3 regions of the Variovorax palleresanus genome follow, and region 3 is predicted to be linked to each of the others. Evidence: predicted binding sites of a transcription regulator. Region 3 holds the regulator's gene; each other region holds the start of a gene.

Evidence for each region. Region 3 encodes LexA, which represses DNA repair genes until DNA is damaged. Its sites were predicted from a motif close to ACTGTATNNNNATACAGT; they were not measured.
Region 1: recA (recombinase RecA) is a predicted target of LexA. The motif match lies at 5,563-5,580, and genes of this name have one in related genera.
Region 2: ACJ7Z0_RS24400 (PA0069 family radical SAM protein) is a predicted target of LexA. The motif match lies at 3,378-3,395, and genes of this name have one in related genera.

What each region holds. Positions count from the first base shown of each region.
Region 1 is NZ_JBJNVP010000002.1:2,456,824-2,466,796, reverse strand. It holds gene ACJ7Z0_RS15555 (DNA topoisomerase III) at 1-851, opposite strand, end outside; gene ACJ7Z0_RS15550 (SET domain-containing protein) at 1,031-1,726, shown strand; gene ACJ7Z0_RS15545 (biotin--[acetyl-CoA-carboxylase] ligase) at 1,729-2,550, shown strand; gene ACJ7Z0_RS15540 (sporulation protein) at 2,559-2,756, shown strand; gene ACJ7Z0_RS15535 (sensor histidine kinase) at 2,779-4,224, opposite strand; gene ACJ7Z0_RS15530 (response regulator) at 4,263-4,937, opposite strand; gene ACJ7Z0_RS15525 (MarR family winged helix-turn-helix transcriptional regulator) at 5,010-5,498, opposite strand; gene recA (recombinase RecA) at 5,645-6,763, shown strand; gene recX (recombination regulator RecX) at 6,817-7,287, shown strand; gene ACJ7Z0_RS15510 (SRPBCC family protein) at 7,295-7,693, shown strand; gene ACJ7Z0_RS15505 (hypothetical protein) at 7,817-8,545, shown strand; gene argC (N-acetyl-gamma-glutamyl-phosphate reductase) at 8,574-9,497, opposite strand; gene sucC (ADP-forming succinate--CoA ligase subunit beta) at 9,703-9,973, shown strand, end outside.
Region 2 is NZ_JBJNVP010000002.1:4,380,448-4,390,420, forward strand. It holds gene ACJ7Z0_RS24375 (DUF4166 domain-containing protein) at 1-151, opposite strand, end outside; gene ACJ7Z0_RS24380 (SRPBCC domain-containing protein) at 148-1,194, opposite strand; gene ACJ7Z0_RS24385 (SAM-dependent methyltransferase) at 1,239-2,201, opposite strand; gene ACJ7Z0_RS24390 (thiol-disulfide oxidoreductase DCC family protein) at 2,216-2,641, opposite strand; gene ACJ7Z0_RS24395 (GbsR/MarR family transcriptional regulator) at 2,697-3,299, opposite strand; gene ACJ7Z0_RS24400 (PA0069 family radical SAM protein) at 3,418-4,512, shown strand; gene ACJ7Z0_RS24405 (gluconokinase) at 4,660-5,166, shown strand; gene ACJ7Z0_RS24410 (MarR family winged helix-turn-helix transcriptional regulator) at 5,163-5,657, opposite strand; gene ACJ7Z0_RS24415 (thioesterase family protein) at 5,717-6,244, shown strand; gene gnd (decarboxylating NADP(+)-dependent phosphogluconate dehydrogenase) at 6,270-7,694, opposite strand; gene ACJ7Z0_RS24425 (AraC-like ligand-binding domain-containing protein) at 7,814-8,803, shown strand; gene ACJ7Z0_RS24430 (alpha/beta fold hydrolase) at 8,924-9,652, shown strand; gene ACJ7Z0_RS24435 (3'-5' exonuclease) at 9,649-9,973, opposite strand, start outside.
Region 3 is NZ_JBJNVP010000002.1:181,652-191,624, reverse strand. It holds gene ACJ7Z0_RS04720 (phosphotransferase) at 1-616, opposite strand, end outside; gene ACJ7Z0_RS04715 (Crp/Fnr family transcriptional regulator) at 618-1,337, opposite strand; gene ACJ7Z0_RS04710 (oxepin-CoA hydrolase, alternative type) at 1,397-2,176, opposite strand; gene ACJ7Z0_RS04705 (3-hydroxyacyl-CoA dehydrogenase) at 2,208-3,728, opposite strand; gene ACJ7Z0_RS04700 (MFS transporter) at 3,855-5,012, opposite strand; gene ACJ7Z0_RS04695 (D-2-hydroxyacid dehydrogenase family protein) at 5,073-6,080, opposite strand; gene ACJ7Z0_RS04690 (hypothetical protein) at 6,173-6,547, opposite strand; gene lexA (transcriptional repressor LexA) at 6,686-7,360, opposite strand; gene ACJ7Z0_RS04680 (asparaginase) at 7,433-8,425, shown strand; gene adk (adenylate kinase) at 8,439-9,095, opposite strand; gene kdsB (3-deoxy-manno-octulosonate cytidylyltransferase) at 9,231-9,973, opposite strand, start outside.

The DNA of each region.
Region 1 (9,973 bases), 2.3 Mb from region 3:
CCGCGCGCCGCATCGGCGATCTCGCGCGCTTCGCGCTCGCTCCACACGCGGTCGGCGCGAATCTCCGCGTCGGCCGTGCCGTCGGGGCCCGGCGGCGGCTTCTTGAAATTGGCATCGAACCACTTGCCGGGGTACTGGCCGGCCTCGGCCTGGAACACGCCGTGGATTTCCCAGTAGTCGCGGCTCACGAACTTGCGGATTTTTTCCTCGCGCTCGACCACCACCGACAGCGTGGGCGTCTGCACCCGGCCCACGGTCGTCAGGAAGAAACCGCCGTCGCGCGAATTGAAGGCCGTCATGGCGCGCGTGCCGTTGATGCCCACCAGCCAGTCGGCTTCGGAGCGCGAGCGCGCGGCGTCGGCCAGGCCCTGCATCTGCTTTTCGGTGCGCAGCGCGTCGAAGCCGTCGCGAATGGCCTGCGGCGTCATCGACTGCAGCCACAGGCGCTTCACCGGCTTGTTCAGGCCGGTCTTGCCGCCCGCGTACTGCTCGATCAGGCGGAAGATCAGCTCCCCCTCGCGGCCCGCGTCGCAGGCGTTGATGAGCTGCGTCACGTCCTTGCGCTTGGCCTGCTTGACCACGGCGTTCAGGCGCGTCTTTGTCTTGTCGACCGGCTTCAGGTCGAAGTGCGGAGGAATCACCGGCAGGTTCGCGAAGCTCCACTTGCCCCGCTTGACGTCGAACTCCTCGGGCGCCTGGATCTCGACCAGGTGGCCGACAGCGCTGGTCACGACATAGCTCTCGTTCTCGAAATGCTCGTCGTGTTTTTCGAACTTGCCGGCCACCGGCGTGAGCGCACGGACGATGTCCTGTGCCACCGACGGCTTTTCTGCAATTACCAAAGTCTTCATCAACATTCCTAAAAGAGTTCCCAGGCCGGCGCCGAGCCGCCTCAAGGCGGCCTGCGGCCCCCTCGGGGGCAGCGACGACACGCAGTGCGGGAGCGTGGGGGCCACATACAATCTGCGGCTTCCCGCGTGCGCACGCGCACACGCGCATGTGTGCATATTCAACCTAACAGACTTCGGCGATGCCTTCCAAATCCCCACTTTCCGGCGGCCGCGACACGGAAGCCCTCCGCCCTCCCGAGGGGGAAGCACGGCTTGCCTCTGGGCCGGCCAGCGGCCGCCGCATCCAGACGCGGCGCTCCACCGTTCATGGCAACGGCGTGTTCGCCGTCCAGGACCTGGCGGAAGGCGAGACGCTGATCGAATACAAGGGCGAGGTCATCAACTGGAAAGAGGCGCTGCGCCGCCACCCGCACGACCCGGCCCAGCCGAACCACACCTTTTACTTCCACATCGACGACGGGCGTGTGATCGACGGCAACGTCAACGGCAACGCCGCCCGCTGGATCAATCATTCCTGCGAGCCGAACTGCGAGGCCGACGAGGTCAATGGGCGCGTTTATATCAAGGCGCTGCGAAACATCGCTGCAGGAGAAGAGCTCAACTACGACTACGGCCTGATCATCGACGAGCCCTACACGCCAAAGCTGCTGGCCGAGTTTCCCTGCTGGTGCGGCTCGGAGAGTTGCCGCGGCACCTTGCTGACGCCCAAGGACGAAGACGAAGAAAAGAAAAAGAAGAAAAAGGCCAAAAAGAAGGCCGAGAAGAAAAAGGCCGAGAAAAAGGAAGCCAAAAAGGCGGACAAAAAAGCCGAGAAGAAGGCCGAAAAGAAGTCGGAAAAAAAGAAGTCCAGGAAGGACGAGGCCGGCAAGGGCTGAGCATGGGCACCCAGACCGCCTGGCTCGAAGACCGGATTGCCGCGGCGGTGGCGCCGCTGCTGCCCGGCTTTGCGATCGAGGCCGTGGCCGAAATCGATTCGACCAACACCGAGCTGATGCGCCGCGCGCGCGCCGGCCACACCCCGCCGGTGCTGCTGGTGGCCGAGCGCCAGACCGCCGGGCGCGGCCGGCTCGGCCGGCCCTGGCAGAGTGCGCAGCAAAGCGAAGACGGCGCCGCTTCCCTCACCTTCTCGCTGGGCCTGCCGCTTGCGCCGCGCGACTGGTCGGGCCTCTCGCTGGCCGTGGGCGTCAGTGTGGCCGAAAGCCTCGACCCCTCGGGCGATGCGAAAGTCGCGCTCAAGTGGCCCAACGACCTGTGGGTGGACGACCGCAAGCTCGCGGGCATCCTGATCGAAACCGCCATGCCGCACGTGGGCCGTGCCGAGGGGCCGGCCGTGCCGCGCTACCTGGTGATCGGCATCGGCATCAACATCGGCCCGCGCGAAGCCGAGGGCATGCGCACCCCGCCCGCGTGGCTGCGCCAATGGCGCCCCGGCGTCACCGCGCCCGAGGTGCTTGCCGAGCTGGCCGCACCGCTGGTGCGCGGCGTGCAGGTTTTCGAGGCCGAGGGTTTCGTGCCATTTGCCGAGCGCTTTGCCGCGCGCGACGCGCTGCGGGGGCGCGAGGTCCAGCTCAGCGACGGCAGCGTCGGCTTGTGCGAGGGCGTCGCCTGGGGCGGCGAACTGCAGGTGCGCACGGCCGACGGCCTGCAGATGATCTCGAGCGACGAGGTCAGCGTGCGTCCGCGCGGCATGGCCTTTTGAGATTCACGATGAAACTGCGCCTCGTGCTGATTGCCCTGCTCCTTGCCAATGCCGGCTACTGGCTGTGGTCGCGCGGCGATCTGGCCGGCTTTGGCTTGGCGCCCGCGAGCCTCAACGAGCGCGAACCGCAGCGCCTCGCGCGCCAGGTTCATCCCGACTGGCTCCAGATACGCAAGGACGGCAAGAGCAGCAGCGCCGCTCCCTGACCGGGCGCGTCCGTTGTGCGCCTCAGGGCGCTCCTTCTTCGTCCGCGAAGCGCACCGTGAAGCGGGCGCCTGGCGGCTGCCGGCCCGGGTGCGCGTCTTCGAGCTTGACCTGCGCATGGTGCTGGTTGGCGATCTCGCGCACGATCGGCAGGCCCAGCCCCGAGCCGTCGGCTTCGTTACCCAGCACGCGGTAGAACGGCTCGAACACCAGCTCGCGATCGGATTCCGCAATGCCCGGGCCGTTGTCTTCCACCTGCAGCAGCACCACGTGGCCGAAGGGGTCGGCCAGCACGCGCGCGGTGATCACGCCGGGCCGCTCGGCGGTCGATGGCGTGTAGTTGATCGCGTTGTCGAGCAGGTTGCGCGCCAGTTCCTTCAGCAGGGTCGGGTTGCCTTCGATCACCACGCCGGGCGCGCCGGCCTCGGCGCCGTCGTAGCCCAGGTCGATGCGCTTTTCGATGGCGCGCGGCACCGCTTCGCGCACCACCTCGATGGTGAGCCGTGCCAGGTCGCAGGGCTGGCGGCCGGTGCCGGCGCCGGTGCTTTCGGCGCGCGCCAGCGAAAGCAGCTGGTTCACCGTGTGGGTGGCGCGCACGCTCGCGCGGCCGATCTGCTTGAGCGACTTCTTGAGTTCGTCGGCGTTGGCGCCTTCGCGCTGGGCCAGGTCGGCCTGCATGCGCAGGCCCGCGAGCGGCGTCTTGAGCTGGTGCGCTGCGTCGGCCAGGAAGCGCTTTTGCGTGTGGATCGAATCGTTGAGCTTGTCGAGCAGCTCGTTGACCGAAGACACCAGCGGCACCACCTCGAGCGGCACCGACGACTCGTCGAGCGGGCTCAGGTCGCCCGGGCGCCGCTCGCGGATGCGCGCCTCCACGACCGACAGCGGCTTGATGCCGCGCACCAGCGCCAGCCAGATCAGCAGCACGGCCAGCGGCAGGATGGCGAACTGCGGCAGCAGCACGCCCTTGATGATTTCGGTGGCCAGCACCGACTGCTTCTCGCGCGTCTCGGCCACCTGCAGCAGGGCCGGGGCCGAATCGTCGTTGCCGTCGGCCAGCCAGAGCGAGGCCACGCGAACCTGCTTGCCTCGCATTTCGCCGTTGCGAAGCGTGACCACGCCGGTGACCGGCGGCTCGTCGGTGTTGGGGTGGGGCACGTCGGGCTCGCCGCTGAGCAGCTTGCCGTGGCTGTCGAGCAACTGGTAGTAGACGCGGTCGGCGCCGTCGGCGCGCAAGATCTCGCGCGCCGGCTGCGGCAGCACGAACTGCGTCTGGCCCTGCTGCACCGTGACGAGCCGCGCCAGCGTCTGCACGTTGTATTCGAGCGCGCGGTCGAAGGGCGCATTGGCAATGCCCTGTGCCACCAGCCACGTGACGCCGATGCTCACCGGCACCAGCAGCAGCAGCGGCGTGAGCATCCAGTCGAGGATCTCGCCGAACAGGGAGCGCTGGGCGCGCTGAAACAGTTTCAAGGCTTACGGCCTCCCGAGCCGCCGGGCATGCCCGGGCGTCATTGCTGGATTTTTTCCAGGCAGTAGCCGAGGCCGCGAACGGTGGCGATGCGCACTGGCCCTTTCTCGATCTTCTTGCGCAGGCGGTGGATGTACACCTCGATCGCGTTCAGGCTCACTTCCTCGCCCCACTCGCACAGGCGCTCCACCAGCTGGTCCTTGCTGACCAGGCGGCCGGCGCGCTGCAGCAGCACTTCGAGCAGGCCGAGTTCTCGCGCCGAGAGCTCGACCATCTTGCCGTCGATGGTGGCCACCCGGCCGGCCTGGTCGTACACCAGCGGGCCGTGCCGGATGGTGTTGCTGGTGGCGCCCATGCCGCGCCGCGTGAGCGCCCGCACGCGCGCTTCGAGCTCCTGCAGGCTGAAGGGTTTGGCCATGTAGTCGTCGGCGCCGTGGTCCAGGCCCTTGACGCGTTCTTCCACGCTGTCGGCCGCGGTGAGCACCAGCACGGGCAGTTGCGAGCCGCGCGCGCGCAGGCGCTTCAGAATCTCGATGCCATGGAGGTTGGGCAGTCCGAGATCGAGGATCAAAAGGTCGAACTCGCTGTGCGTCATGAGCGCGGCATCGGCCTGCGAGCCGTTCGCCACATGGTCGACCGCCGCGCCCGAGGTCCGCAGGCTGCGCAGCAGGGCATCGGCCAGCACCTGGTCGTCTTCGGCAATCAGAATCCGCATGAGCCACCTCCGGCCGTTCGGGCACCGCGCTGGCGCCGCGTTCACATATGTCTCTGTCTCTCCCGGCCGAGTCTAGCCCTCCTCTGTGTACGCTTCCAGGCCGATGGTGACCACGGTGGCAACGTCATTGCCGACGCTGGCGCGGAATTCGCGCTCGGCCTGCGTCACCGCGCCGCGGAAGGCGTCGAGCCACGCCAGCCCGTCGGCAGTGAAAAGCACCTGCCGCGCCCGCGCATCGAGCGGGTCGGGCCCACGCGTGACGAGGCCCCACGCCTCGCACTGGTCCACCAGCGCGCCCATGGCCTGCTTGGTCATGCCGGCGCGCTCGGCCATCTCGGTCAGGCGCGAACCCTCGCGCGCCAGGTGCCGCGTGATGTGGATGTGCGCGGCGCTCACCTGGGCCCGGGCGGCAAGGTTCGACAGCGCCAGCGGCACGTCGACGTCGTGCGCCATGAGTTCGAGCACGCGCTCGTCGAAGCGGCGCATCGCATGGCCCAGCAGGCGGCCCAGGTGGGTTTGCCGCCAGGCGTCGGGATCGGTTGGAAAAGCGGTTTCGGCCATCGACTAAATAGTAAAGCAAACTGACCAAAAAATGGGTTTACTCAAACCAATCAACCCCTACACTACTGTTCAAGCATCCAGCCTGTGATTAAAAGCAGATGGATGGCAGTCACACACAAACCGTTGATTTTCAAGGAGATTTCCACATGGACGCAGTTGTCAAGGGCGCAAGCATCTCGGTCGCCAACAGCGAAAAGGCCAAGGCCTTGCAGGCCGCACTGGCCCAGATCGAAAAGCAGTTCGGCAAGGGCACGATCATGCGGCTCGGCGAAGGCGAGGCGCTCGAGGACATCCAGGTGGTCTCCACCGGCTCGCTGGGCCTGGACATCGCGCTGGGCGTGGGCGGCCTGCCGCGCGGCCGCGTCATCGAAATCTACGGCCCGGAATCCTCGGGCAAGACCACGCTCACGCTGCAGGTCATCGCCGCCATGCAAAAGCAGGCGGGCACCTGCGCCTTCGTCGACGCCGAGCATGCGCTCGACGTGCAGTACGCCCAGAAGCTCGGCGTGAACCTGTCCGACCTGCTGATCAGCCAGCCCGACACCGGCGAGCAGGCGCTCGAAATCGTCGATTCGCTGGTGCGCTCGGGCGCCGTCGACCTGATCGTCATCGACTCGGTCGCTGCGCTCACGCCCAAGGCCGAAATCGAAGGCGAAATGGGCGACTCGCTGCCCGGCCTGCAGGCCCGCCTGATGAGCCAGGCGCTGCGCAAGCTCACCGCCACCATCAAGAAGACCAACTGCATGGTCATCTTCATCAACCAGATCCGCATGAAGATCGGCGTGATGTTCGGCTCGCCCGAAACCACCACCGGCGGCAATGCGCTGAAGTTCTACGCCTCGGTGCGCCTGGACATCCGCCGCATCGGCACCATCAAGAAGGGCGACGAGGCCATCGGCAATGAAACCAAGGTCAAGGTGGTGAAGAACAAGGTCAGCCCTCCGTTCAAGACGGCCGAGTTCGACATCCTGTTTGGCGAAGGCATCAGCCGCGAAGGCGAAATCATCGACATGGGCGTGACCGCCAAGATCCTCGACAAGTCGGGGGCCTGGTACGCCTACAACGGCGAAAAGATCGGCCAGGGCCGCGACAACGCCCGCGAGTTCCTGCGCGAGAACCCCGAGCTGTCGCGCGAAATCGAGAACAAGGTGCGCGAGTCGCTGGGCATTCCGCTGCTGGCGGCCGATGCCGGCGCCCCCGCGCCCGAAAAAGCCGAGAAGCCCGCGAAGGCGGCCAAGGCGGAGAAGGCCGACAAGGGCGAGTAAGCAAGCACAAGTACACGCGGCCTCCTGCGGGGCCGCGCAAGCGACCATAAGGCATGGCTTTCGGCGCCCCCTCCCTCAAAGGCCGCGCATTACGGCTCCTGAGCCAGCGCGAACATTCGCGCGCCGAGCTGGAGCGCAAGCTGGCCCGGCACGAAGAAGAACCCGGCACGCTGGCCCGCGCGCTCGACGAGCTGGCCGCCAAGGACTTCATCAGCGAGCCGCGCGTGGTGGCCTCGGTGCTCAACCAGCGCGCTGCCCGGTCGGGCGCCTTGCGGGTGCGCCAGGAGCTGCAGGCCAAGGGCATTGCGCCGGACGCCATTGCAGCGGCCGTGGCCAGCCTGCAAGATACCGAAGTGGAGCGCGCCACGGCCCTCTGGCGCCGCCGTTTCGACGCGCCCCCCGCTGATGCGAAGGAGCGCGCCAGGCAAACACGGTTTCTGCTGGCGCGCGGTTTTTCGGGCGCCGTGGTGGCCAAGGTACTCAGGAGCGATTTCGATGCCGACAACGACGAATCAAGCGAATGAAGATGCCGTGCAGTCCCGCGTCGTCACGCAGCGCGTGGCCTGCGACTGGCGCCGCGCCTATGCGCTGGCCTCCGAGCCGGCGCGGCTGCCCGACTGGGCCAGCGGCCTGGCCAAGAGCACATTGGTCCCTCATGGCGATCACTGGATGGCCACGACGCCCGACGGCGAAGCCCGCCTGCGCTTCGCACCCGCCAACGATTTCGGCGTGCTCGACCATTGGGTGGCGCCCGAAGGCGTGCCCGAAATCTATCTGCCGTTCCGCGTGATCGGCGTCGCGCCGGGCATTTGCGAGCTGCAGTTCACGCTGCTGCGCCAGCCGCACATGGACGATGCGGCCTTCGAGCGCGATGCCGGGTGGATCGCGCGCGACTTGCAGTCGCTGCGGCACCTGCTCGAAGCCGGCTGAATCGCCGGCCACATTGCCGCGCGCCAGCCGGCGCCGTGCTGTGGGCCCAACCCGATGGCATGATCGGCGCCGGCCGGTCCCGTGCGAGGACCGCCTTCACAAAACTTCGGAGGAGGAAATCCCATGTCTTCAGGACCTGCTGGTCAGCCGTCGCTCGTGCGCACGGGCGCCAAGGCCGGGGCCGCTTTCGTCGGCTCGGTCATCAAGGGCGGCCTGCTCGCGCTGATTCTCGGCGGCGGCGCTTTCTTCTATTACCTGGGCCAGCTGCACGGCCCCGGCAACACGGCGGCACGCGCGGGCGGCGCCGGCGCGGTGCTTGCGCTGGTCACGTCGCCGCCGCTGCTGGTCGCGGTGCTGCTGCTTCTTTTCGTTGTCGTCTACGTGATGCTGGGTGTGCAGCAAGGCCGAGCCAAGGCGATGCAGCACCTGGTGGCCGCGCGCGGCGAGGCCGTGTCCGAGCGCCTGGCCGGTGCGATCGCGGGCCGCATCGAATCCATGCCCCGTACCCACGGCACGCTGCAGCGCGCCGCCGACTGGCTGTCGGTCGATGCCTTGAGCAAGCAGCTTGCGCCGGTTCTGGGCGAAGGCAAGGCCGTGCGCTCGGTGGTCGGCTTTGTGCTCAACCGGCTGCCGATGAGCGACATGCTGGCCGAATGGCAGCAAGGCCGTGCGGCGCACGGAGAGCCGGTGGCAGCGGAGGGTGCTGCGCAAGACCCGGCCTTGCGCGCGCTGCTCACGCGCCGCATCAACGAGACCTTGCAGGAGATGTCGACGCCATCGCGCAAGCCGCTCTACATTGCGCTGGGCGCGCACGCCGTTCTGCTGGGCGTGGGCCTCTGGCTCGTCAACTGAACCGAGGCGAATTGCAAACGGCTGGCGCTCAGAGCGCCAGCATCAGCTTCAGGTTCTGCACCGCGGCGCCGCTGGCGCCTTTGCCGAGGTTGTCCAGGCGCGCGATCACCACGGCGTGGCGGTGGTCCTCGTTCGGGAACACGCGGATCTCGAGCTGGTTGGTGTCGTTCAGCGCCAGCGCGTCGAGCTTGCCGTCCTCGGTGGGCGGCAGCACTTTGACGAACTGCTCGGGCGTGTTGCTCCTGGCGTAGTGCGCAGCCAGGGCGTCGTGCAGGTCGCCGGACTTCGGCTTGCCGGGCAGCAGGTCGAGGTGCAGCGGCAGTTGCACGAGCATGCCCTGCTTGAAGTTGCCCACCGAAGGAATGAAGACCGGCCGGCGGGTGAGGCCGGTGTACTTCATGATTTCAGGGATGTGCTTGTGCTTGAGGCCGAGCGCGTAGGTCTCGAAAAGCGGCGCCTTGCCGCTCTCGTAGTCCTCGATCATGGCCCGGCCGCCACCCGAATAGCCGCTGACCGAAGGCAGCGAGATCGGGAAGTCGGCGGGCAGCAGGCCGGCGTCGACCAGCGGCCGCACCATGGCGATGGCGCCGGTCGCGTAGCAGCCGGGGTTGCCGACGCGGTCGGCCTTGGCCACGGCCTGCCAGTGGCCCTCGGCGAGTTCGGGAAAGCCGAACACCCAGCCGGGCGCCACGCGGTGCGCGGTGGAGGCGTCGATGATCTTGGGCTTCTTGCCTTGCAACTGGTCGATCAGCGCCACCGATTCGCGGGCGGCGTCGTCGTGCAGGCACAGCACCACGAGGTCGACGCCGGCCATCAGCTCGCGCTTGGCGTTCACGTCTTTTCGCAGCTCGGGCGCGATGCTCACGAGTTCGATCTGCGGCATCGTCTGGAGCCGTTCGCGAATCTGCAGGCCGGTGGTACCGGCTTCGCCGTCGATGAAAACCTTGGCCATATCGGAGTATGCGTAGTGTGGCTAGAAGAAAGTACGTATTGACCGCAAGGACACGTCGGGATTGGTGCGGCGCACCATGATACAGTCCGCGGTTGTTCGCCGCCCCCAGCCGTCAGGCTGCCGTCGCCCGCGAGCAACAGAGCCAAAGACGCCTCAGACCCCAGATCTCCCGTTCTCAACTTCCTCCTTCCGAGAGACATCCCTCATGAAGATTCACGAGTACCAAGGCAAGGAAATCCTTGCCAAGTTCGGCGTGCCGGTGCCGCGCGGCATCCCGGCCTATACGGTTCAGGAGGCGGTCGAGGCCGCCCAGAAACTTGGAGGCCCGGTCTGGGTCGTCAAGGCCCAGATCCACGCGGGTGGCCGCGGCAAGGGTGGCGGCGTCAAGGTCGCGAAATCCATCGAAGACGTCAAGAAGCTCGCCGGCGAGATCCTCGGCATGCAGCTCAAGACTCACCAGACCGGCCCCGAAGGCC
Region 2 (9,973 bases), 4.2 Mb from region 3:
AGGGCGCATGGTGCACCTCGTCCATCGTGCCGCGCACGCACACGTGGGCATTCGAGAACGGGGCCATGGTGTAGTGCCGGCGGATCACGTCGCCCAACTGCTCCCAGCCCGGGCCGAGCGCCTGCTGGAAGACGGGGCGCATGTCCTTCATGCGGCCGCCACGGCGGTTTCGCTGCGCGCCTTGTAGAAGCGCAGGATGTGCTCGGAGAAGTCGCCCAGCAGAAACTGCGCCACGCGGTCGGCATACCAGTTGAAGCGCGTGCTCACGCGCCAGGAAACATCGATGCGAAGCTCCGTGCCGCCCTCGCGCGGCGTGAGCGTGTAGGCCGAATCGCGCAGGTCGAAATAGTGGCCGCCGATCACCACGTGGTCGTCCAGCGCGCCAGCGGGAAAGGAATCGGGCGAAAAGCGGTAGCGCCAGCTCACGCGCTGCAGCGGCTGCCACTCGGTGATGACCTCCTCGAAGTGCACGTCCTTCTGCCACTGCACCTTGCGCACGCGGCCTTCGGCGGTGTCTTCGGTCAGGGCGCCCACCGGCATCGGCACCCCGATGCGATAGGCCCAGGCATCGCCGACTTCGCTCGGCCGGATGTCACGCACTTCGTTGAGTTCATGCCATACGCGCTCGGCAGGCGCGGCGATGAAGAGCGTGCGCGAGGTGTTCGAGATCTGTTCCGGGTTGGGCCAGTGCGGCTCGACCGCACCCAGCGCCAGCGGCAGCACCGCGAAGCCGTAGAGCGCAGGCTTGGGCCAATTGGTGATGCGGCAGACGATGCCCATCGCGAGGCCGCCGAGGCTCCCCATGACGCTGAACAGGGGCACGATGACGACGGCGCAGATCATCCCTTCGATGAACACCAGCAGCGTGCCGACGACGAACAACGCGGTCGAGACCCACGGCGCCCAGATGTAGTAGCCCCAGCTGCGCCGCTCGATGCGCTCGGCCATGTAGACCGTGACAGCGCCGCACACCGCGGGCGCAAGATAGATGAAGGAGCCCAGCATGGCCGAGAAGCGCTGGCCCGGCAGGCCGCTGAAGGCGATGCGAAGCACCAGCGCTGCCGCGGCGCCGACGATCAGCGGCCAGAACCATGCGAAGGGCATGCGGCGCACGGGCATGTCGCGCATCTGCGCGGCGTCGGCCTCGATGGGTGCCAGTTCCCGGGGGCTGGCTTCGGCGGGTTCGGTGCTCATGAAAGTTTCTTCTCCTCGTGTGTTGTTCTGGATCCGACAGGCGTTCAGCCGCTGCGCTTCGCAGTCACCATGCAGTAGTCGAAGTCGCGCCAGAAAAAGCCCAGCACCAGCGCGCAATAACTGGCCACGATGTGCTTGCGGCGCCAGGGGCTCAGCCTGCCGCGCGCCTTCCAGAGTTCGGCCAGCGCAAAGCGCGTGGCAAGCGCCGGAATGTGCAGCGCGCTGGGCGCCACGCGCCATCGCAGCGACTGCACCTCGATATCTTCGAATCCGTGGTGGCGCAGCGCCTCGACGAAATCGCCGCGCACGGCCAGCGTGGGCACGGCCCAGCTGTCGGCCCACAGGCGGTGCAGCCAGCCGGCAAGCCGGCCCGGCCGTTGCCGCAGCAGGAAGCCGTCGACCACCGCAAGCCGCGCACCCGGCTTCAGCAGGCGGGCCGCCTCGCGCACGAAATCGGCCTTGGACGTGCCGCTGGCGTAGCAGGCGCTTTCCACGGCCCAGGCGCCGTCGGCCTTTGCGGTGGGCAGGCCGGTGCGCGTGTAGTCGGCCTCGATGTGCGCCATGCGGTCGGCCACGCCGGCACCCGCGTCGAGCCGCACGGCGATGCTGTTCTGCACCGGCACGTTGGTGACCGTGACGGCATACAGCGAAGGGTTGTCGCCCACCAGCGTGCGTGCGGTGGCGCCGGCGCCGCAGCCGAGGTCGATCACGCAGCGGCGTTGCGGCGCCTCCTGCGTGGACCGGGGCTCGTCGAGCTTCAGCGCGCGGCCGACCGCGCGGTTCATTTCCACCAGCATGCCTTCGCGCCGCAGCGGGTTCAGCCCGAGCCGCCAGAAGCCGAAGTGCATGTTGTAGCTGGGGCTCCAGGCGCGGTAGTCGTCCGCCACCTCGGTGAAATAGTCCTGCGTGTCGGCCTTGGTGATGGGCTGCGCGGTTTCGGGCGAGGGCGCGTCGGCCGCACCGGCCATTCGAGGCACGCGGAAATCGGGCTGGAAGACATTCGGCATGAAAGCTCCTTTTTTCAGATCCGGCAGTTGCCGCTGGCGCAGGTGCGGGACGACCGCGCCGCCTTGCCGGCAAGCAGGGCCACCAGCCAGCGCGGCAGCCGGTAGCGGTTGCGCGCAAGCACGCCATAGGCGCGGTCGGCGAACGGCGCGACCCATGGCAGGTCGAGCAGGAAGCTGCCACTCGGCAACCCGACGGCATCGCGGCAAGCCCGGATGGCGGGAACGCCGACGAACACCCGGCCCGCCGCGTCGACCACGTGGATGGCCGTCATCAAGGCCTCGCGCGGCGCCGGCCCGGCATCGAACCCGGGGGGCGAGCAGTCGACGAGTTCCAGCCGGGCGGCTGAATCCCGCGTCTTCATTGCGCTCATTTCCGCCGTGCAGAGGATGCAGGTGGCGTCGAAATACACGGTGAGCGGGTAGGCGGCGGTGAGGTGCATGTTGGGTTTTTCGTTGTTTCTGTCAAAACAGAAATAATCAGGCAAAAAAAAGGACTCAGATCATGGGCAGGCTGGCGTGATGGGCGTCGGGGTCGTCGTCGTCCTTCTTCGAGGCCGGAGTCGTCGGCGCCGGGGCATCCCCGCGAACGAACTTCTGCACGCTGGCGCCGAGCGTCAGCACCTTGTCGAGTGTGCCGGGCGAGAGCCGCAGCATCTCGTCGGCCCAGGTGGCGAGCTTGCTCATCAGGTCCATGGTGGAGCGGATGCGGTCTTGCGCATCGGCCGGCTCCTTCAGGAAGTCGGGGCTGGAGACGATCTCGCGCAGCACGCGGATGGTGGGGTCGAATTCGCGCTCCTTGCGCTCGCGCACCACGGTGCGGAACAGTTCCCACACGTCGACACTGGTCTCGAAATAGTCGCGCCGGTCGCCCAGGATGTGGGTGACGCGCACCAGGTTCCACGCCTGCAGTTCTTTCAGGCTGTTGCTCACGTTGGAGCGGGCCACGCCAAGCGTCTCGGAGAGTTCTTCCGCGTGCATGGGCTTGCCGCGTGCGAACAGCAGCGCATGGATTTGCGAGACCGTGCGGTTGACGCCCCACATCGAGCCCATTTCCCCCCAGTGGAGAACGAACTTGCGTTGGATGTCGGTGAGTTCCATGCCTCGAAGTCTAGGATTTTAGAAATTTCTGTCAAGAGAGAAATGAAAATTCGTTTGCTCGGCAGGTGCAATTGGAATACTGTACAAATAAACAGTATTCAAAGAGAAAGGATCTGCCATGCCCGCCGCCCACATTCCCATCCACGCCATCAAGGGCCGCGGCGCCGCCACGCGCCTGGCGCACCGTTTTTCGCGCGACGAGCGCAACGCTTTCGACGACGGCTGGGGCACGCTCGAAGAAGGCGCTGCCGAAGCCGAAGAGCTGCCGCCGCTCGCCACCGAGGTGCGCTTCGAGGACGTGAAGTCGGTGCTGAACGAAAACGACTCCCCCGATATTTCCTTCGATCGTTCGCTCAACCCGTACCGCGGTTGCGAGCATGGCTGCATCTACTGCTTTGCCCGGCCCACGCACAGCTATCTCAATCTCTCGCCGGGGCTCGACTTCGAAACCAAGCTCATCGCCAAGCGCAACATCGTGGAGGTGCTGCGCAGCGAACTCGACCGCAAGAGCTACAAGCCGAGCCACGTCGCCATCGGCACCGCCACCGACTGCTACCAACCGATCGAACGCGAGCTGCGGCTCACCCGTTCGGTGATCGAGCTGCTGAAGGAAACACGGCATCCGTTTGCGCTGGTCACCAAATCGAGCGCGGTGGAGCGCGACCTCGACCTGATCGCACCCATGGCCGCCGAGCACCTGGCCGCCGTGTACATCACCGTGACCACGCTCGACGGCGAACTGGCCCGCAAGCTGGAGCCGCGCGCCGCCGCGCCGCACCGGCGGCTGCGCACCATCCGCACGTTGGCCGAGGCGGGCGTGCCGGTGGGGGTGAGCGTGGCGCCGCAGATTCCCTTCGTCAACGAAGACATGGAACAGGTGCTCGAGGCCGCATGGGAGGCCGGTGCGCGCAGTGCCTTCTACACCGTCATCCGGCTGCCGTGGGAGGTGGCGCCGCTCTTCAAGGAATGGCTCCAGCTGCACTACCCGCAGCGCGCGGACCGCATCATGGCCCGCATCCACGAGATGCGCGGCGGCAAGGACTACGACGCTGACTTTGCCACGCGCATGAAGGGCTCCGGGTTGTGGGCCGACCTGATTCGCCAGCGCTTCGAGAAGGCGGCGAACCGCATCGGCTTCAACCGCGAGCGCATTGCGCTCGACCTCAGTGCGTTCCGGCCACCTGGCGCGGCGGGGCAGGGCATCCTGTTCTAGGGCCGGTCAATGCCGATGCCGTTCGCCATCGGAACTCCCTGCTTTCGGCGGAAAAAGTTTTGCCTCATGAAGAGGTCGATTTGGAAGTAGATTCAAGTTCGGCCGATGCACGGGGAATGCCCCGTGGTTGCGCCAGAAAAGGTATCTATGAACGGGGTATGGCTGGTCGTGATGGGGGTTTCGGGCTGCGGCAAATCCAGCCTCGGGGCTGCGCTGGCGGTCGGGTTCGGGCTGCCGCTGATCGAGGGCGACGACTACCACCCGCCGGCCAACGTCGAGAAGATGAGCCGAGGCATCGCGCTGACCGACGCCGACCGCGCCGGCTGGCTCGCGACGCTGGCGCATACGTTGGCCAATGCGTCGCAGGGTGCGGTGCTCACCTGTTCGGCGCTCAAGCAGAGCTACCGGGACCAGTTGCGCGCGGGCGTGCCGGGACTGCGCTTCGTGTTCATGGAGATCGAGCGCGCCGAAGCCGAAAGCCGCGTGGCCGCGCGGGCCGGTGCGGGCGAGCACACGTTTCCGGCGAGCCTGGTCGCCAACCAGTTCGCGACGCTCGAATCACCGGTCGGCGAGCCGGGTGTGCTCGCGCTCGATGCGACCGCGCCATTGGGCCAGTTGGTCGCGCAGGTGAAGGCCTGGCTGCCCGCCGATTAGTCCTTGCTGCCGGCGCGCAGCGCCTCGAGCACCACGGACACGCGGTCCATCGTGTCGGCGACTGTTTTCAGCTCTTCCTCGGTGGCCGGCGCCACCATCGCCGTGACCAACTCGGCCTGGACCGCCAGGCCCTTCTGTGCCATGGCCATGCCGTCAGGCGTGAGCGTGAGCCGCCGGATGCGCGCATCGGCGCTGTCGCTTTCGCGCCGCACCCAGCCCCTGGCTTCCATCTGCGTGAGCAGCATGCTGACGCCGCTCTTGGCGACGAAGCAGCGCGCCGCGAGCGCCTGCTGCGTGATGCCCGGCGTGGTGGCGATGGTGGCCAGCACCTCGTGTTCGCCGACGCGCAGCCCGATGGCAGCGAGCCGCGAGGTCATGACCGCATCGCAGAGGTTGTAGGCCCGCACCACCGCCAGCCAGGCGAGCGTGCCGTGGGGCGACGAGGGAGCTCTGTCGGGTTTTCCGGACTTCGGGGGTTTTGCGGTGGCCATTCGATATCGTTCAGTATTGAACATATACTGTTCATTGTCGAACCAATTCTAGTCGCGCCATGAACCTCTACCTCCGCCTGCTGATGACCCTGCTGCGGGCCTGGCGCGCACCGCGCCTGGCTCCGGGCGACACGCTGGAGCGGCGGCTGCGCGTGCTGCCCAATGACCTCGACATCAACGGCCACATGAACAACGGCCGCTACCTGACGATCATCGACCTGATGCTGGTCGAATACTTCGTGCGCACCGGCTTTGCCGCCACCATGCTGCGCCAGGGCTGGCGGCCGATGTCGGGCGGTTCGCTCATCAGCTACCGGCGCGGCCTGAACCCCTTCGACGTGTACACGCTGCGTTTCCGGCTCGACGCGACCGACCAGCAATGGAACTACATGCGCTTCGAGTTCGTCAAGGACGACAAGGTCTGCGCCGCCGGCTACATGAAGGGCGCCGCGGTGGGACACGGCGGGCTGGTGTCCAACCTCGAGTCGTACGCCGCCATGGGGCTGGTGCCGCCAGCGCATGCGCTGCCGCCGCCGGTGCGCGACTGGATCGCCGCCGAGCAGGGCGTGATGAGCGCCGCTTGGTAAGCCGCGCCGGCGGCAAGCCCTTGGATCAGCCGATGACTTCAGGCCAGTCGGTGTGGAAGAACTGGCCTTCGGGCTTGTCGACGCGCTCGTACGTGTGGGCACCGAAGAAGTCGCGCTGCGCCTGCAGCAGGTTGGCCGGCAAGCGCTCCGTGCGGTAGCTGTCGTAGTAGGCCAGCGAGGCGCTGAACGCCGGCACCGGAATGCCATTGCTCACTGCCAGCGCCACCACTTCGCGCCAGTTCTGCTGCGTGCGGTTGAGCAGGTCCTTGAAGAAGGGGTCGAGCATGAGGTTGCCGAGGGCGGGGTCGGTGCGGTAGGCGTCGGTGATGCGGTTCAGGAAGCGGGCGCGAATGATGCAGCCGCCGCGCCAGATGGCCGCGATGCGGCCGAGGTCGAGCTTCCACTCCTTCTTCTCGCCCATGGTCTGGACGAGGTCGAAGCCCTGCGTGTAGCTGATGACCTTCGACGCATAGAGCGCGTCGTGCACCTTGGCCACCAGCGCCTTCTTGTCGAGCGAGAGCTCGATCTTCGGCCCCTGCAACACCTTGCTGGCCGCCACCCGCGCTTTTTTCTGCGACGACAGCACGCGCGCCTCGACCGCGGCGTTGATGGTGCTGATGACCACCGCGTTCTCGGCCGCGTTGAGGAGCGTCCACTGGCCTGTGCCCTTCTGGCCGGCCTTGTCGAGGATGAGATCGACGATCGGCTGGCCGGTTTCCGGGTCTTTCTGCTCCAGCGCCTTGGCGGTGATCTGGATCAGGTAGCTCTGCAGCTCGCCCTCGTTCCATTCGTTGAAGATGGCGGCCATCTCGTCGGTGGTGAAGCCTGCGGCCTTGAACAGGCTGTAGGCCTCGCAGATCAGCTGCATGTCGCCGTACTCGATGCCGTTGTGCACCATCTTCACGTAGTGGCCCGCGCCGCCGGGGCCGATGTGGATCACGCAGGGCTCGCCGTCCACCTTGGCCGCAATGCTCTCGAAAATCGGCTTCATCACTTCCCAGGTGGAAAGCGGCCCGCCCGGCATGATCGACGGACCCTTGCGCGCGCCTTCTTCGCCGCCCGACACGCCCGCACCGATGAAGCGCAGGCCCTTGGCTTGGAGGTAGGCGTCGCGGCGTTCGGTGTCGGTGTAGAGGCTGTTGCCGCCGTCGATGACGATGTCGTCCTTGTCGAGCAGCGGAATCAGCTGCTCGATGACCTGGTCGACCGGTGCGCCGGCCTTCACCATGATCTGGATCTTGCGCGGCCGGGCGAGGCTCTGCACAAACTCCTCGAGCGTCCTGGCGCCGACCAGCTTCTTGCCGGGGTTCTCCGCCACGAAGGCTTCGGTGGTGGCTTGGGTGCGGTTGTACACACTGACCTGGAAGCCGCGGCTTTCCACGTTCAGCACCAGGTTCTGGCCCATCACGGCCAGGCCGATCAATCCGAAATCGCTTTTGTCCTTGCTCATGGCTCTTCTTTCGTCTGCGGTAAATGTGACGGGCATTGTGCCGGGGGTGCCCCGGGGCTGCCATCGGAGGGCGTCTATACCCGCTTGGCAAGCGCTCGCGGCTTGGGTATGTTGGCGCGATGAACGGAAATGCCTCGCCCGCGATTGCCTCCCCAGCGATCCACACCTGGTCCACCGACGCCGTGCCGCCGCCGCAGCGGCTCGACTACTGGATCGGCGCCGTCTGCGAAGGCTTCCTCGAGATGGACGTGACCAGTTCCTGTGCCGGCAGCTTCGGGGCCACGCTCGAATCCGCGCCGCTCGGCGCCATCGGCGTGAACCGGGTGCGCGGCAGCGCGCAGGACGTGTACCGCACACGGCATGCCATTGCCCACAGCCGCAGCAACTATTACTACCTGTTGTGCAAGACCGATTCGCCCTGGGTCGCCGTGCAGGACGGCCGCTCGGCGCGCATGCTGCCGGGCGACGTGGTGCTGGTCGACTCCCGGCGCTGCTACGAATTGCACCTGCTCCAGTCCGCCGATACGCTGTCGCTCGAACTGCCCACCGCGTGGGTGGAGTCGTGGCTTCCGGATGCCGGCGACCAGGTGGCGCGGCGCATCGACGGGCAATCGGGCTGGGGCCGCGTGCTGAGCTGTTTTGCCCAGGAGCTTTCGCCGCAGGGCGCGCTGAAGCCGCCGCTGCCTGTGGCGTTGCTGACCGACCAACTCGGCGGGTTGCTCGCGCTCGCCACCGGCGCCGCGGCCGATGCGGGCGGCCCGGCCGCACCGGGCGAAGGCGCCCGTGCCGCGCTGCGCCGCCGCGTGCTCGACGCCACGCGCGAACGGCATGCCGAGCCCGGCCTGACGGCTGCCAGCGTGGCGCGCGGACTGGGCATCTCGGAGCGCAGCCTGCACCGCAGCCTGAGCGACGGGGCGACCACCTTCGCGGCCGCGCTGACCGGCTTTCGCATGCAGGTGGCGCGGCGCATGCTTGGCGACCCTCGCTTCGATCGCCTGGGCATTGCGGACATCGGCTTTCGCGTCGGGTTGACCGACGCATCGCACTTCGTTCGCCAATGCCGCCGGCATCTGGGCCTGACCCCTGGCGCCTTGCGACGCCAGCGTTGAGAAAAGCGGGGCAGGCGGCGGGCGTCAATCGGCCACAAGGCTGGCAGCCAGCGGCCATTCGCGCCGCATCGTGTTTCCTAAAGTCGTCTTTATTCAATGACGACGAAGAAGGAGATACACATGTCCGACACCTATGTTCTGATCCACGGCGCCTGGCACACCGGCGGCGAGATGGAGGCCGTGGCCGCCGGCCTGCGCGAGGCCGGCCACGTGGTGCATTGCCCCACGCTCGTGGGCAACCGCGCGGGCGACGACCGCTCGCGCATCGGCCTGGATGAAGCGATCGACTCGGCCGTCCGCTTCATCGAGGACCAAGACCTGGCCGAGGTTCGCCTGGTGGGCCACAGCTACGGCGGCATGGTGATCTCGGGCGTGGCGGATCGCATTGCGCCTCGGCTCAGGCGCCTGGTCTACGTCAACGCCTTCGTGCCGCTCGATGGCGAATCGCTCAACGACATGGCGCCGCCGCACTACGTCGCGATGTTCGACGCCGTGGCTGCGGCCAACGGCAACGCGGTGAGCCTGCCGTTCGAAGTCTGGCGCGAGGCGTTCATCAACGACGCCGACCTGCCGCTGGCGCAGGCCAGCTACGAGCAGCTGAACCCGCATCCCTACCGCACCTTCACCGACAAGATCCGGCTGCGCGAGCCGCTGGCGGCGCTGCAGATCGGCAAGTCCTACGTCAACTGCCAGCAGGACACGGCCATGCCGCACAGCCTGCCGTGGCATCCGCGCCTGTCGGAGCGGCTCGGCCTCTTCAGGCTGGTGGAGTGCCCCGGCAGCCACGAGATGTTCTTCTCCAACCCGAAGCGGCTGGCGCAGGCGATCCTGGAGGCGGGGCGGGACTAGGCGAACAGCGCATCGAACACGCGGATCGACGCATAGGCGTCGTTGGCCGCATAGCGGATCTGCGCTTCCGTCAGTTGCCTGTTGGCCCAGTTCGACGTGGTGGCCTTGCGCGACTTGACGAAGCGCCGGTTGAACACCAGCGCCACGGCCGCCTTCACGCCCACCGACTTGCGGTAGCCGCGGCGGCGGAACTCGCTGTCGATGTCGAACACCGCCTTGGGCTCGATGTTGAGGCGGTTGCGTATCAGCGTGAGGTCGGTCGAAAGGCCGAAGCCGACCTTCCTGAGTTCGGTGGAAGCAATCAGCGCGGCCACCACCGGA
Region 3 (9,973 bases):
TCAGGCGCTCCATGGCCTCGATCGGCTGCGACAGTTCGCCGGCGCCATCGGTCGAAGCCTTGTACTGCTTGCTCCAGCGGCCGATCTGGCGCTCGAAGTAGTTGCCGGGCTTGCCGTAGTCGGCCAGGCCGCGCTCGGCGAACTTCACGGTGTGCAGCGCCGCAATGACGCGGTTCATTTCGTCGTAGATGGCCGCGCGCTCGGCATTGTCCATGCCGGGCAGCGACTGGTCCCAGAGCACGCGGCCCTGCATGAACTCCATCACGTAGAAGGCGCGGCCGATGACGGATTCGTCCTCGCACAGGCAGTGCATGCGCGGCACGGGCACGTCGGTGCCGGCAAGGCCGCTCATGACCTTGAATTCGCGCTCCACCGCATGGGCCGAGGGCAGCAGCTTGGCGACCGGCCCAGGCTTGGCGCGCATCACGTAGCTCTGTGTGGGCGTGACGAGCTTGTAGGTCGGATTCGACTGGCCACCCTTGAACATCTCGACCTCAAGCGGACCCTTGAAACCGTCGAGGTTCTTCTCGAGCCAGGCCGCGAGCGCGTCGACGTCGAAGGCGTGCTGCTGCGAAACTGCCCGGGTGCCGATGAAGTTGGAGAAGTCCTGGCTCATGTCAGATATCCGCTTCGGAGACGCGCATCAGTGCCACGCGGTCGAGGACCACGAGGCCACCCGGCTCGATGCGGATGGTGCCCTCGCGTTCCATGGTCTTGAGTTCCTGGTTGACGCGCTGGCGCGATGCGCCAAGCAGCTGCGCCAGTTCTTCCTGCGCAAGCTGCAGCCCGATGCGCATCTGGCTGCCGTCTTCCAGATTGGGCACGCCGTAGCTGCGCACCAGGTGAATGAGCTGCTTGGCCAGCCGCGCGCGCAAGGGCAGGGTGTTGAGGTCTTCCACCAGCCCGAAGAGTGTGCGGATGCGGCGCGCCTGCAGACGCATGAGCGCTTCGTACAGCTCCACGTGCGTGGCCAGGATCTTCTGGAAATCGGCCCGCGCCACACAGAGGATGGTGGTTTCCCCATGCGCATAGGCGTCGTGGGTGCGCCGGTCCCCGTCGAACATCGCCACGTCGCCGAACCAGATGCCCGGCTCCACGTAGGTCAGCGTCACCTGCTTGCCCGATACGGCCGTGGAACTGACGCGCACCGCGCCCTTGGCGCAGGCAATCCAGTGGTCGGGAGGATCGCCGCGGGCGGCGATCAGGTCGCCGTCCTTGTAGCGTTTGACGAAAGCGCATCGGAGAATGTCGTGCCGCAGCGAGGGAGATAGAGAAGAAAACCAGCGACCACTGTTGATCGCTTCACGTTCTTCGATGGTAAGAATGGGGTCGTCCATTGGTCTGTCCTGTCGGCGACTGAAATGCTGGAGGGTGTCACGAGAGCGACGTAATGCCGTTACTCGTACTGCGGAGGCTTCTTCTCGAGAAACGCGGCAATGCCGATGCCGGCGTTCGGATGATGCAGGTTGCGCACGAAGTGGTCGCGCTCCTGCGATAGCTGCGATGCGAACGTGGTGCCGCGCGCCTCGCTCAGCAGCTCCTTGATGCTGGCAAGCGAGTTTGGCGCGCGAGCGTTGAGCCGGGTTGCCAGCGCCAACGCGCTGGCGAGCGCCTGGCCGTTTTCGCTCAGTTCATTGACGAGCCCCAGCGCATGCAGCCGTGGCGCGCCGATGCGTTCGCCGCACATCAGCCATTCGCTCGCCAGCTGGCGCGGCAAGGCCTGGCCCAGGTGCCAGCTCAGGCCGCCGTCGGGCGACAGTGCGACGTTGCTGTAGGACGCCGCAAAAACCGCATCGCGTGCGGCCACGACGAAATCGCAGGCCAATGCGAGCGAGAAACCTGCGCCTGCCGCCGCGCCCTCGACTGCCGCGATGATCGGCTTGGGGAAGGCACGGATGGAATCGATCCAGTTGTGCAGGCCCTCGATGCTTTCGGCCTGCACCGAAGGGTCGCGCTGGCGGTTGTCGGATAGCCGCTGCAGCGAGCCTCCGGCGCAGAACCATGCGCCTTCGCCCACGATGACGACGCTGCGGATCTCCTCGCTGCTCTCGGCGCCGTTGAGCGCCTCGATGCCCGCGGCGTAGATCTCGGGGCCCAGCGCATTGCGCTGGGTCGGGTTGGCGATGGTGAGCACCATGGTGCGTCCCTCGCTGGTGCTCTTCAGTTCGGCGGTCATCGCTGTGATGCTTTCGTTGGGGTTGGCTTGTTTATTCTTCTTCGTGCAGCAGGCTCAGGCCCAGCGCGCCGCGGCGGCGCAGCCACGGGCTCGGGCGATAGCGCGGATCGCCGTAGACGGTCTGCAGGTTGAACAGCACCTCGAGCATGTTGGTGGGGCCATACAGGTTGCCCATGGCCAGCGGGCCGCGCGGGTAACCCAGCCCCAGCTGAACCGCGGTTTCGAGATCAGCCGGTGAGCAGACGCGCTGCTGGCACATGTCGGCGGCAATGTTCACGATGTTGCCGATCACGCGCTGCGTGACGAAGCCGCCGCTGTCGCGGATCACGCTCACGGCCTTGCCGTCGCGTGCGAAGAGGGCGTGCGCCACATCGCGGATGTCGCGCCGCGTGGCCGGGTTGGTGGCGAGCACGCGGCGCTTGGTGGCGGCATCGTCGATCAGCATGTCGATGCCGACGGTGCGCGTGGCATCCAGGCGCTCGACAGCGGCCACCGTGGTCACGTCGAAGCCCAGCGGCGCCACCAGGATGAGCGACGTGGGCGCGGCCGTGGCACCGCTGTCGATCTGGGCGCCCAAGGCGTTGACCAGCCGCAGCAACTCGGCCCGGCGCGCGGCGCGGGGCGAGACCCAGACGGAAGGCAGCTCGGAGAGCGTGGGCGGTGCGGCTTCGGGAACCTGCTGCATCACGCCGTCGTTGTAGCTGTAGAAGCCTTCGTTGGTCTTGCGGCCCAGCACGCCCGCCGCAAGGCGCTGGGCCGTGATCACGCTGGGTCGGAAGCGCGGCTCCTCGTAGTACTGGTGATAGATCGACTCCATCACCGGGTGCGACACGTCGAGCGCCGTCAGGTCCAGCAGCTCGAACGGGCCCAGGCGAAAGCCGGCCTGCTCCTTGAGGATGCGGTCGACGGTGGCGAAGTCGGCCACGCCTTCTCCCACGATGCGCAGTGCCTCGGTGCCGTAGCCGCGCCCGGCGTGGTTGACGATGAAGCCCGGCGTGTCCTGCGCCTGCACGGCGCTATGGCCCATCTGCACCGCATAGCCGGCAAGCTGTTTGCAGACTTCGGTGGAGGTCTTGAAGCCGGCCACCACCTCGACCACCTTCATCAGCGGCACGGGGTTGAAGAAGTGAAAGCCCGCCACGCGCTCCGGCTGCCTGAGCCCGGCCGCAATGGCGGTGACCGACAGCGACGAGGTGTTGGTGGCGAGCGTGGCCGTGGGCGCGACCACCGATTCGAGTTCGCGGAACAGCGAGCGCTTGACCTCGAGGTCTTCGACCACCGCTTCGATCACGAGGTCGCACTGGGCCAGGGCCGCAACCGAATCGACCGCCTTGACGCGGGCGATCTGGGCATCGCGCGCCGCGGCGTCGATCTTGCCCTTCTCGTGCAGCTTGTTCCATTGGGCCGCGAGGGCTTCACGCCCGCGTTCGGCCGCGCCTGCAAAACTGTCGAGCAGCAGCACTTCGCTGCCCGCCTGGGCAGCGATCTGGGCGATGCCTCGACCCATGGCGCCGGCGCCGACGACGCCGATCCGGGTGTAGTTCACTGTCATTGAAAAAGATTTTCGCTGGTTGATGGGTCCGGGCCTGCTTGCAGGCGCCGGGCCCGGAGTTGCGCAGCCTTCGATTTTGCAGCCACGGGCCTCGGGGGCGTGCCGGGTTTTACGCGGGTCCGCGCTTCAGGCCGCGCGGCGGCTGCGCTCGATGGCCACGCTCAGGCCGATGGCCAGCAGCAGCAAGGCGAAACCGACCCAGTTCATCCAAGCCACCGCATCGTTGGCAAGCAGCCATCCGCCCAGTCCGGCACCGACGGCCTGGCCGATGTAGATGCCCGAGCTGTTGAGCGCCACGGAGCCCGGCGCGAGAGCGGGGGCCAGGCCCACCAGCCGCGCCTGCTGCGCCGAATTGGTCGCGAAGCAGCCCAGGCCCCAGGGCACGAGTACCGCCGCCAGCCATGGGAGTGTGCCGGCCCAGGGCCAGAGAAAGAGGCTGAGTGCAATCAATGAACTGGTCACGAGCACCATGCGGCCGGCGCCCGCACGGTCGATGAACCGGCTCACCAGCATGTTGCCAACCAGGCCGAAGGCGCCGAACAGGGCCCACATCAGGCTCAGCGTGGTGGGATCCGCGCCGAAGTTTCGCTTCAGCAGCGGGCCGAAATAGCTGAACAGAACGAACTGGCCGGCACCCTGCAGGGCGGTGACCGAAACGATGCCCATCAGCACCGGGCTGCGGAGCACGCGCGACCAGGCTGCCGCCGTCAGTGCCGCGGGCCGGATGCCTCGCGGCAGGGTCAGCCAGATCGACGCCGCGCTCGCGATGCTGAGCAGCGCAACGGCCAGGAAAGCCGTGCGCCAGCCCAGGTGGCCGCCAATCAGCGCGCCAAGGGGGAGGCCCAGCACCGAGGCCATCGACCAGCCGAGAAAAACGAAAGTCACGGCGCGTCCGCGCTGCTCCGGCGGCACCAGCATGCCGGCGCAGGCCGCGGCCTGGGGCGTGAAGATGGCCGGTGCCACCACCGTGAGCATGCGCACCGGCAGCAGGGCGCCGAAGCTCGGCATCAAGGCCGCGACCACATGCCCGGCGGCGTACCAGACGAGGGTGAGGGCGAGCAACTGGCGGCGATCCCAGCCCGCGACCACGGCCGCCAGCAGCGGCGCACCGAGGCACATCACGATCGCGGCGGCCGTGATCAGCTGGCCGGCAGCTGCAACGGTGACGGCAAGCGACGTGCTGATCTCATTGAGCGTGCCGGGCACCACCATCACGCCCGTGCCGATCACGAAATTGCCGGCCAGCAGCGCCCAGAGCGCGCCCCGGGGCGCCGGCCGGCTCACTGAAGGACCTTCGCCTTCGTCTGCGGTATCCGCCTTGGGGCGGCCCGGCGGCTCATGAGATCACCGGCGAACCTGCAGCGCGCCGGGATTCACGATGTTGGTGGGGTTGCCCTTGATGAAGCTCACGACATTGTCGAAAGCCTGGCCGAAATAGCTTTCGTAGCTGTCCTGCTCCACATAGCCGATGTGCGGCGTGCAGATGCAGTTTTCGAGCCGCAGCAGCGCATGGCCCTGCAGCGGCGGCTCGCTCTCGAACACGTCGACGGCGGCCAGCCCCGGCCGGCCGCGGTTGAGCGCGGCCAGCAGCGCATCGGCCTCGACCAGTTCGGCGCGCGAGGTGTTGACGAAGAGCGCGGTCGGCTTCATGCGCGAAAGATCCTCGAGCTTGACCAGGCCGCTGGTTTCTTCGTTGAGCCGCAGGTGCACCGACAGCACGTCGGCGGCGGCAAAGAACTCGTGGCGGTTCTGCGCTACCTGGAAGCCGTCGGACCGGGCCTTGGCGCAGCTGGCCTCGCGGCCCCAGATGACCACCTGCATGCCGAAGGCCTGCCCGTAGCGCGCCACCAGCTGGCCGATGCGGCCATAGCCCCAGATGCAGAGCGTCTTGCCCTTGAGCACCGAACCCAGCCCGAAATTGGGCGGCATCGAGGCCGATTTGAGCCCCGACTGCTGCCACGCCCCGTGCTTGAGGTTGCTGATGTACTGCGGCAGGCGGCGCATGGCCGCCATGATGAGTGCCCAGGTCAGCTCGGCCGGCGCCTGGGGAGAGCCGGTGCCCTCGGCCACTGCCACGCCCCGCTCGGTGCAGGCCGTGACGTCGATGTGGCCACCCACGCGCCCGGTCTGCGAAATGAGCTTGAGCTTGGGCAGCTTTTCGATCAGCTGGCGCGAGATGTGGGTGCGCTCCCGTATCAGCACGATCACGTCGGCATCCTTCAGGCGAACCGAAAGTTGACCGATGCCCTTGACCGTGTTGGTATAGACCTTGGCCGCGTACGCGTCCAGCTTGGCGGCGCAGCGCAGCTTGCGCACGGCGTCCTGGTAATCGTCGAGGATCACAATGTTCATGGCGTGCCATTGTGCCTCGCAGCATTGACATGACGCGCGTGTGAACGTTTGGATACCCACCCCCGGCCATGGTCACCGGGGCTTGCACGGGTTCAGTGCAGGCGCGTGGAGCGTGGTGCGGTGCTGACCGCCTCCATGGCTTCGAGCGCCGCCAGCCGATCGAGTTCGGCGCAGACGTCGGCCATGCGCCCCGAGATCACCATGCGGTTGGTGCTGCGCTTTTCGCCCTGGGGCCCGTCGACCACGCGAATGACGCGAAGCGGCCGGCTGGGTGCTGGTGCTGCATTGGGTGCCGCGGCGCCGTGGGGGCGCGCCGTGCAGGCCGGCCGAACCGCGACGTAGCGCAGTCCGGCGGAGGCGCTGCCGCTATTGTCGCGGTGGCGGGGCCGGCGTGCCGGCAGCAGGCGGCTTGCCAGCGATTGCAGCGGCATCCACAAATCAACGATGGTGAGGAGGGCGATTCCCATGTGAACTCCAAAAAAGTCTGAGGTTGAACACAGGCAGGATTTCTTTGAAGGGACGCAACAGGGTGATGGCGACTTTGCGCCATACGCCCGCCACCTGTTGCGGCCGAATGAGGTGCTGCTTTCGGCAGGCCGCAGGGCCTACATCAGCATGGTGTTGCGGATGAGGCCGACCGCCAGGCCTTCGATTTCGAAGGGTTCGCCGGGCTGGACCACGATGGTCGGGTAGTCGGGGTTCTCTGCGTGCAGCTCGATGACCTGCTTGTTGCGCTTGAGGCGCTTGACCGTGACCTCGTCGCCGAGGCGGGCCACCACGATCTGGCCGTTGCGCGCTTCCTTGGTGGCTTGCACCGCCAGCAGGTCGCCGTCCATGATGCCGGCGTCGCGCATGGACATGCCGCGCACCTTCAGCAGGTAATCGGGCTGGCGCTGGAACAGCGTGTTCTCGACGTAGTAGGTCTGGTCGACGTGCTCTTGCGCGAGGATGGGCGAGCCCGCCGCGACGCGGCCGATGAGTGGCAGCGCAAGCTGCGCCATGCCGGGCAGCGAGAGGGAAAACTGGTTGTTGCGCGACTCGTTGAGCGAACGCAGCGCATCGCCCTTGAGGCGAATGCCGCGCGAAGTGCCGCTGACGAGTTCGATCACGCCCTTGCGGGCCAGCGCCTGCAGGTGCTCTTCGGCCGCATTGGCCGACTTGAAACCCAGCTCGCTGGCGATTTCGGCCCGCGTGGGCGGAGCGCCGGTACGGGCGATGGCGCTCTGGATCAAGTCCAGGATTTGCTGCTGGCGGGCGGTAAGCTTCACGGCGAACTGCATATGTGGTTCCTTGCGGCACTGGCTGAATATCCAGTACCTGTATTTTTAACCAGTTTTTAAAAGTTGGCAAGCATGGTCAATTCCCTTTCGTCCGGCCTGCGGCGCGTCGTGGTGCTGGGCACCGGCGGCACCATTGCGGGTCGCGCCGCCAGCGGCGGCGACAACATCGGCTACACCGCAGGGCAGGTGGGCGTGGCGGACCTGCTCGGCGGCGTCGATGCGCCCGATGGCGTGGCGCTCGAAGCCGAGCAGGTGGCGCAGCTCGACAGCAAGGACATGGGCTTCGATGTCTGGCTGCAACTTGCGCAGCGCTGCGCGTTCTGGCTGTCCGAGGCCGACGTGGCGGGCGTGGTGATCACGCATGGCACCGACACCATCGAAGAGACGGCCTACTTTCTCCAGGCGGTGCTTGCACCTGGCAAGCCCGTGGTCCTGGCCTGCGCCATGCGTCCCGCGAGTTCTCTTTCGCCCGACGGCCCACAGAATGTGCGCGATGCCATCGCCGTTGCGGCCACGCCGGGAGCGCAGGGCGTGACGGTGGTCTGCGCGGGCACGGTCCACGGTTCGCTGGATGTGCAGAAGGTGCACCCCTATCGACCGGATGCGTTTTCATCGGGCGATGCAGGCCCGATCGGCTACGTGGAAGAGGGGGCGGTGCGGCTTCTTCGCGACTGGCCGCGATTGCCGGTGAGTGCGGCTTCGAAGATTCCCGCAACGAAGGCAGGCGCGGCAACGCACTGGCCGAGGGTCGAGATCGTCACCAGCCATGCCGGCGCAACTGGCGCCATCGTCGATCTGCTGCTGCAGGAGCGTGCAGCCGGCGTGGCCGAGCCGATTCGGGGATTGGTCCTGGCCGCGACCGGCAATGGCACGGTGCACCATGCGCTGGAGGCTGCCGCGCTGCGAGCCCAGGATGCGGGAGTGGCCGTGCTGCGCGCCACACGCTGTGCGAGCGGGCGCATCCTGCCAAGAGCTGATGATCGCTTGCGGGACGCCGGTGCCCTGACGCCCGTCAAGGCTCGCATTGCGCTGATGCTGGAGCTGCTCGAAGCCACTGCCGCCTGACGGCGGCTCGCGTTCAGCTGCTCAGGGCAGCGAGGGCGCGCTGGGTGATTTCGTCGACCGTGCCGACGCCGCTGATGGCGCGGTACTTCGGCGCCGCGGCCGGATCGGCCTTGGCCCAGGCCGAGTAGTACTCGACCAGCGGACGCGTCTGCTGGCTGTAGACATCGAGCCGCTTGCGCACGGTTTCTTCCTCGTCGTCCTTGCGCTGAATCAGGTCTTCGCCGGTGACGTCATCCTTGCCCTCGACCTTCGGCGGGTTGAACTTCAGGTGGTAGGTGCGGCCCGACGCGGGGTGCGAGCGCCGGCCGCTCATGCGTTCGATGATGTCGCTGAACGGCACGTCGATTTCGAGCACGTAGTCGAGCTTGACGCCGGCCGCCTTCATGGCGTCGGCCTGCGGAATGGTGCGCGGAAAGCCGTCGAACAGGAAGCCATCGGCGCAATCGGGTTGCGCGATGCGTTCTTTCACGAGGTTGATGATCAGGTCATCACTCACCAGGCCACCCGATTCCATCACCGCCTTGGCCTGCTGGCCAAGCGGCGTACCGGCCTTGACGGCGGCGCGCAGCATGTCGCCGGTCGAGATCTGAGGAATGCCGTACTTCTGGCAGATGAAAGCCGCTTGCGTGCCTTTGCCCGCCCCGGGCGCGCCCAGCAAAATTAGTCTCATGGTGTCCTCGGAGGGTTCTTGGATCTTGTGTCGCACCCAGCGCCGGCCCTAGAGCCGTGCAAGGCGGAATTGCGTCGAGGATAGCATGCGTAAGCGTGAAGAATTTCCGTCAATCGCCACGGATATTGATGCAACTCAGGGGGCCAACTGGGCTGCAAAGACCGCGCGCACGCGAGCAAGGTCTTCGGGCGTGTCGATGCCCGGACCGGGAGCCACCTGGCTGACATGCACCGCGATGCGATGCCCATGCCAGAGCGCGCGCAATTGTTCGAGTGCTTCGGTGGCCTCGATGGGGGCGGACGCCAGCGAAGGAAACTTGCGCACGAAGCCGGCGCGGTATCCGTAGATGCCGATATGGCGCAGCGGCCGAGGCGAAGGGAGCACGCCCGGTGGCGCACCGCCGGTGGAGCCGTCGCGCCACCATGGAATGGGGGCGCGGCTGAAGTAGAGCGCATTGCCCTTTGCATCGAGCACGGCCTTCACCACGTTCGGGTTCAGAAAGTCGTCGAGCGAATCGATCTCGTGGGCCGCCGTGCTCATGGCGGCTTCCGGGTGAGCTGCCAGCTCAGAGGCCACCGCGTCGATCAGGGCCGGGTCGATCAGTGGTTCGTCGCCCTGCACGTTGACGACGATATCGTCGCCGTCCAGGCCCAGTTGCTCGCAGGCTTCGGCCAGCCGGTCGGTGCCGCTGGGATGGTCCTGCCGCGTCAGGATGGCCTGCACGCCGTGTGCCGTGCAGGCCGCGACGATGGAAGGATCGTCCCCGGCAACCACCACGCGCGCCGCGCCGGATTGGCTCGCGCGCCGGGCGACGCGCACCACCATGGGCAGGCCGGCAATGTCCGCCAGCGGTTTGTTGGGCAGCCGCGTCGAAGCCA